DNA from 3 places in the Mesorhizobium sp. B283B1A genome. Region 3 is predicted to be linked to each of the others. Evidence: riboswitches for the same ligand, from Rfam matches in the RefSeq annotation. Region 3 holds a riboswitch; each other region holds the start of a gene.
The links. Region 3 has a riboswitch for cobalamin ahead of LB577_RS27955 (DUF1636 family protein). Riboswitches for the same ligand answer to the same signal wherever they lie in the genome.

Region 1 (2,261 bases), on a different contig from region 3:
AGCCTTTCGCCATCGCCTGCCTGATGCAGGTCTATTTCAAGACCATCGCCGGCCAGGTGCCCGATCCCGCCTGGGACGCCAGGCTCGCCGAGGCATCGTCGAAATTCAGGGAACTCAAGGACAAGGCGCTGGCCTCCTTCGGCGGCTCGCGCTGGGACACGGCCGGCGCGACACGCTGATCGGCGGGGCTTACCGCGACCGCATCGACGGCGTTGAGGCGCGCCACCGTCGATTTGAGCCGCATCTCGCCTTGGCCGCAAAAAGTCTCGCTCATGATCAGTTCGGGCAACGGTAGGCGTCGGCCCCAGCCATGCGTTTCGAGGTCCGGTTTGGGCGCGAATTCGGAGACCCGGCCGACGCAGAGATAGGCGACCGGCGTCACGTGATCGGGAATAGCCAGCAGGCTTTTCAGCGCCTCAGCCTCGATGATGCTGACCCAGCCGACACCGACGCCCTCGGCGCGCGCGGCCAGCCAGAAATTCTGCACCGCGCAGACCGTGCTGTAGAGGTCCATCTCCGGATTGTGCCAGCGTCCCAGCGGCGAACCCTGCGAGCGTTGCCGGTCGCAGGTGATGCAGATGTTGAGCGCGCTCTCGCAGATGCCTTCCAGCTTGAGCTTGCGGTAGAGCGCCTGCCTTTCCTGTTCGATGGCCGGAAGTTCCTGTTCGCGCGCGGCGAGGAACAGGTCGCGCACCTCCGCGCGTCGTGCGGCATCGCGGATGACGATGAAGTTCCACGGCTGCATGAAGCCGACCGACGGAGCGTGGTGGGCGGCAAGCAGCAGCCGCGCCAGCACCTCGTCGTCGAGCGCGTCGGGCAGGAAATGGCTGCGCACGTCACGCCGCGTGAACATGGCGCGGTAGACCGCGTCGCGCGCCATCTGGTCAAATCCGTCGCTACCAGGAGCGGTCATGTGTTCCGGCATCGCTTGTCCCCTTGCGATTGCTATCGATGCCAGCCGCCTGACCATGCGGATGACGATGTCTGCCAGGCCGGTCTTCTGGCTTGGGATCAACCCGCGTCCGGTGCCTTCCCGTCATCGACAGTGGCATTTACCGGCGCGGTCCCCCTCACAGCGTTGGGCACGCCACGGAATTCAACCGTGTTCCCGATTCTCCCGCTTGCGGCGGGCACCAGGCAGTGTCGGCGACCTTACGCCGAACCGCCCGGGGCGCCAATCCCCGCAGCGACGCCAATGGACGCAGACGTGATTTTCCCCAGCGATCGAGCCGCGATGCATGGCCATCGCGGCGCCGGGGCACTAGATAGGGAGCATGGCCACTCGTCTCTACACGCATCCGATCTTCCTCGAACACATCACGCCGCCTGGCCACCCCGAGCGGCCGGATCGCTTGCGCGCCATCGAGCGCGTGCTCGACGACGAGGCCTTTGCCGCGCTCGATCGTGTCACGGCGCCGGAAGGTGACGAGGCCACCATCCTCTATGCGCATCCCGCCGATTTCGTCGCCCGCGTGCGCGCCGCCATCCCTGACCAAGGTATCGCCCGCATCGATGCCGACACCACCGCCAGCCCGAAGAGCTGGCAAGCGGCGATCGCGGCGATCGGCGCCGCCAATGCCGCCGTCGACGATGTCTTTGAGGGCCGCGCCGACAATGTCTTCGTCGCAGCGCGGCCTCCCGGCCACCATGCCGAAAAAACCACGGCCATGGGCTTCTGCCTCTTCAACACGGCGGCCATCGCCGCGCGTTATGCGCAGAAGAAGCATGGCGTCGAGCGCGTGGCGGTCGTCGACTGGGACGTGCATCACGGCAACGGCACGCAGGACATTTTCTGGGATGATCCCTCGGTGCTCTACTGCTCGACGCATCAGATGCCGCTCTACCCCGGCACCGGCGCGAAGGACGAGACCGGCGCCGGCAATATCGTCAACGCGCCGCTGGCGCCGCAGACCGGCAGTGAGGTGTTTCGCGATGCCTTCCTGTCGCGCGTGCTGCCGGCGCTCGACAATTTCGCGCCGGAATTGATCGTCATTTCCGCAGGCTTCGATGCGCACCACCGCGACCCGCTGGCCGAGATCAACCTGACCGAGGACGATTTCGACTGGGCGACCGGCCAGCTGATGCAGCGTGCCGCGCGCCACAGCGGCAACCGGCTCGTCAGCCTGCTCGAGGGCGGCTACGATCTGCAGGGATTGGCATTTTCGGTCGCCGCCCATGTCGGGCGACTGATGAAAGGATGAACGATGGCTGGTGAGACCAACGAAGACGTCAAGGCGATGAGCTTCGAACAGGCACTCGAC
Region 2 (2,261 bases), on a different contig from region 3:
TCGGTCGACGTCACGGCAGGCTGGTTGGCGCCATAGTTGTCGCTGCCGGCGAGAGCGCTGCCGGAAATGGCCAGAACGGCGGCGGCAGCAAGAATGATCTTCTTCATTTCAAGTCTCCTGAATTTTGATGAATTTTTGAGTTCGCCAGGACGGCGGGCAAGCAGCCGTCAACCGGCGGTTGGCTGTTAGTGGTTACCGAAGAGGTTGTGGTCGGCACCCTGGACAGGCGTCTGAGCAGCCGGTTCCGACTTCTTGACCGAAGCGGTGTACGAGCTGTCGACGGCAGTGGCTGCAGGGGTCGCATTCGAACCGTAATGGTCCGAACTATAATGGTCGCTACCAGCGAAGGCGCTGCCGGAAATGGCCAGAAGGGCGGCGGCAGTGAGAACAATCTTTTTCATTTTGGGCACTCCAGTATTTTTCCGTCCGTCTAGCGGCGTGTCTTGGGATGAAATCGCGTCGTTCGGACAGCCCCGATTTGGGAAAGCCAGATGGCCGTTTCCAATCACGAAGTTGTTCCGCGTGGACCATGAATCCACCACTTGAAATTGTACCACCGGCTTCCACATCAATTTTTTTGCTTTTTTTATCAATTAGTTAGAAGGATCAAGGGAGCTATCACCAACTGTGTCGGAGGCCCAGCGTTCACAACATCCTGCACGCACCGTCAACAGAAACGAACCGTTCGGTTCGATTTTAGGTTTCGCTAATAGTCACTTTTCGAAACTGTTAACCTTTCTTTGGCTCCGGCCAAGGATCGAAAAACAACGTTTGGGGTGCTGGCGACGAGCCGGTTTCAAAGGTCGCGATCCTTGTACGGACGATCTTGCATGCGTGTCGCGCCGCATGGATGCGATGTCGTTTTCATGCCGACGCCGCGATGCATGCCGTGATTAGATCACGCCATCTCAGGTGCCGCTTCGTGACGACGGAGTGGAGAATTGGGAAGCCGGTCAGAATCCGGCGCTGCCCCCGCAACGGTGGTGGAGTTCAAGTCGCAACGGGAGACCACTGGGCGAAAGCCTGGGAAGGTGTCGCGATGGTCCGCAAGGACGACTCCAGAGCCCGGAAACCAGCCCGAGATTGCTAGAACTCGACTGATCGCGGTGGGCGGTCAAGGGGTGGATGATGCATGCCCGGCTGGCGCCGGCCTGCGTCCGATCCTTCCTCCATCACCACCAGTTCAGTCCTTGGATATGAGGACAGGACATGGATGCTCGCAACGACATGCTGAGGCTCTTGAACAGCCGCAGACAGGGCTTTTCGCTGGAACAGCCCTTTTACACCGATCCGGACTACTTCAAGCTCGACATGGAGCTGATCTGGTATCGCGATTGGCTGTTCATCGGCCATGATTGCGAGCTGCCCAAGCCAGGCAGCTTCATCACCGTGCAGATCGGCGACTATCCGGTCGTGCTGGTGCGCGATCAGCAGGGCAAGATCAACGCCTTCCACAATTCCTGCCGCCACCGCGGCAGCCGCGTCTGCAACACCGAGAAGGGCATGGCCGCCAAACTGGTCTGCCCCTATCACCAGTGGACCTATGAGCTGGACGGCCGCCTGCTGTTCGCCCGCCAGATGGCCGAGGGTTTCGACAAGAGCCAGTTCGGGCTGAAGCCGGTCGCCTGCGAAAGCGTCGCCGGCTATATCTTCATCTGCCTGGCGAAGGAGCCGGCCGACTTCGCGCCGATGCGGGCGATGATCGAACCCTACCTCAAGCCGCACCGGCTCGGCGAGGCGAAGATCGCCTTCGAGAGCACGATCATCGAGAAGGGCAACTGGAAGCTCGTCTGGGAAAACAACCGCGAGTGCTATCATTGCGCGGGCAATCACCCGGAATTGTGCAAGACGTTCCCGGAAGCACCGACCGTGACCGGCGTGCAGGGCGCCGACAGCGATCCGGAGATGCTGGCGCACTGGGCGAAATGCGAGGCGGCCGGCCTGCCGAGCAAGTTCCGCATCGATCCGGCCGGACAGTATCGCGCCACCCGCGCGCCGCTGCTGCGCGATGCCGTCAGCTACACGATGAGCGGCAAGCGGGCGGTGAGGAAGAACCTCTCCGACAACGTCTCGGCCGACCGCATCGGCACCTTGATGCACTATCACTACCCGACGACATGGAACCATATCCTCATCGACCATGCCGTGACCTTCCGCGTGCTGCCGATCAGCGCCACGGAAACCGCCGTGACGACCAAATGGCTGGTCCACAAGGATGCGGTCGAGGGCGTCGACTACGATCTCACCGAACTCACCCATGT
Region 3 (2,261 bases):
GGGCAGAGCCAGGCCGGACGTCTCGATCAGGATGTGGTCGACCTTCGGCGTCAGCGCCAGGATCTGGTCGAGCGCCGGCACGAAATCGTCGGCCACGGTGCAGCAGATGCAGCCATTGGCCAGTTCGACGATGTTTTCCTCCGGGCAGGTGTCGATGCCGCAGCCCTTCAAAATCTCGCCGTCGATGCCGATGTCGCCGAACTCGTTGACGATGATGGCAATGCGTTTGCCGCCGGCGTTTTCCAGCAGATGGCGGACCAGCGTCGTCTTGCCCGCGCCGAGAAAGCCGGTGACGACGGTGCAGGGAACGCGAGAGAGGTTGGCGGACGAATCTGGAACAGTCATGGTCAGTCCTTCAGCATGTCGAGGGGAGGGATGCGGGCAACGAGGCCGCGCTTGAGGCTATCGGGCCGGCCACGCCATGGGATGAGGCCGTCGGTCGAGGTGGCGAAGAGCTTTGCGCCGGCGACAAGGTCGGCGCCGCAGGCCGTGGTCAGGTCGCCGAAGACATAGCTCCAGCAGCCGTCGCGCAGGATGGCGGCGCTCAGCCGGCGCTTGCAATTGCCGAGGCATTCGACAGTACGGACGCGGATATCTTCGCCCGAGGCGGCGTTGCGCGTATCCTCAGCCAGCAGTTCGCCGGCGCGGGGATGGGCGTCGGAGCCGGTTTCGTCACGGCACGAGGCGCAGATGATCACGGTGACGCCGGACAAGGCATCGCTGTCGGCGGACGAATTGTCCGCTGTGCCAGCCGAAAAACTGCTGTTCTGGTCCAAAAACCGGGCTCCTTGCCCGGAAACCCGCCGGGCGATCGGATTAGTTGTCGCAGACGGCAGGTCTCCTGGCTCGCGGGTCATCGCCTTGGTTAGCCGCCTTCCCGGGAATTCCCAGTGGCTTTCGGCCTTGGCTCGTCGCTTACAGTTGCGGGGACAGCCGCGGATTTGAGATTTTTCATCCCGCACCGCATTCCCTCTTAGCCCCTCTCATTGAAGAGAAGAGACCGTCTGGAGCGGATTTAGGCTGTTGCAGGCAGGACTGTCAACGCGGGCCTACGACATGGCGATGTCGGCAAGTGACTGTCCGAGGTCGCCGGCGGGCGTCACTTCCATGCGCTCAAGCCCGAGCCAGCCCTGCATTTGCTTCAATTCCTCGAAAAGCTGGGCGGCGGTTTCAGGCGGTGCGCCAGCTTCGGCATAGGCTGCGTGGACGCGTAGCACACTCGCCGGCCGATCGGCCTTGAGATCGACGCGCGCTACAATCCTGTCGCCGAGCAGGAACGGCAGGACGTAATAGCCGTATTGGCGCTTTTCGGCCGGCGTGTAGATCTCGATACGGTAGTGGAAATCGAACAGCCGCTCCGAGCGCGAGCGTTCGAAGACCACGGGATCGAACGGGGCCAGTAAGGCACGGGCGTCGATTTTCCTGGGCAGACGCGCATCCTTGTGCAGGTAAGCGGGCTTATCCCAGCCTTCGACGCGCACCGGCAGCAGCTCACCGAGTTCGACCAATTCCTCCAGGCGGCCCTTCATGTCGGCGGGGGAAAGGCGGAAATAGTCGCGCAAATCGCCTGATGTCGCCACGCCATGGGCGCGGGCGGAGATGCGCAGCAATTCGCGGTGCGCGTCCTCGGCGGCCGGTACGGGCAGGTCGAGAACCGCCGGCGGCAGCACGCGCTCGGGCAGGTCATAGAAGCGCTCGAACCCGCGGCGGTGCGCCGTCGTGATGCGCCCGGCCCAGAACAGCCATTCGAAGGCATGCTTGGCGTGGCTCCAGCCCCACCAGCCGCCCGAGCCTTTCTGGCCTTCGAGCGCGGAAGCAGCGATCGGGCCGCGCGCGACGACCTCGCGGTAGATCTCTTCTCTATAGGCGGCGTGCTCGCGGCCCCATTTGGCCAGCCCCAGATACATCTCTTTGCCTTGCTCGGCGCGCTGCATGCGCCAGCGCATCAGCGGCCAGGTCTCCACCGGCAGGAAGGAGGCCTCGTGCGCCCAGTATTCGAACACCGTGCGCTTGCGGGTGACGGCGGCGTTGTCGAGCAGAGCGAGCGGGTAGGGGCCAAGGCGCGAATAGAGCGGCATATAATGCGCGCGCACCACCGCGCTGACGGAATCGATCTGCAGCAGGCCGGTGCGGGACAGAACGCGGGCGAAATGACGGCGGTCGGGCGTGCCATTAGGGCGGGAGTCGAGAAAACCCTGAGCGGCGAGCGCGACGCGCCGGGCGGTGGCAAGCGGGATCTTTTCCTTCATTCGGATGCGACT

Region 1: linked by a shared signal. The riboswitch ahead of bluB (5,6-dimethylbenzimidazole synthase) and the one ahead of LB577_RS27955 (DUF1636 family protein) in region 3 are both predicted to bind cobalamin.
Region 2: linked by a shared signal. The riboswitch ahead of LB577_RS21940 (aromatic ring-hydroxylating oxygenase subunit alpha) and the one ahead of LB577_RS27955 (DUF1636 family protein) in region 3 are both predicted to bind cobalamin.

What each region holds. Positions count from the first base shown of each region.
Region 1 covers NZ_JAIUIQ010000013.1:57,540-59,800, forward strand. The annotation lists gene LB577_RS13520 (hypothetical protein) at 1-179, shown strand, start outside; partial or broken gene bluB (5,6-dimethylbenzimidazole synthase) at 344-970, opposite strand; cobalamin riboswitch at 973-1,153, opposite strand; gene LB577_RS13530 (histone deacetylase family protein) at 1,275-2,201, shown strand; gene LB577_RS13535 (exodeoxyribonuclease VII small subunit) at 2,205-2,261, shown strand, end outside.
Region 2 covers NZ_JAIUIQ010000027.1:28,558-30,818, forward strand. The annotation lists gene LB577_RS21930 (DUF680 domain-containing protein) at 1-107, opposite strand, end outside; gene LB577_RS21935 (DUF680 domain-containing protein) at 186-401, opposite strand; cobalamin riboswitch at 894-1,096, shown strand; gene LB577_RS21940 (aromatic ring-hydroxylating oxygenase subunit alpha) at 1,210-2,261, shown strand, end outside.
Region 3 covers NZ_JAIUIQ010000046.1:1,315-3,575, forward strand. The annotation lists gene cobW (cobalamin biosynthesis protein CobW) at 1-345, opposite strand, end outside; gene LB577_RS27955 (DUF1636 family protein) at 348-776, opposite strand; cobalamin riboswitch at 814-1,020, opposite strand; gene LB577_RS27960 (winged helix-turn-helix domain-containing protein) at 1,050-2,249, opposite strand.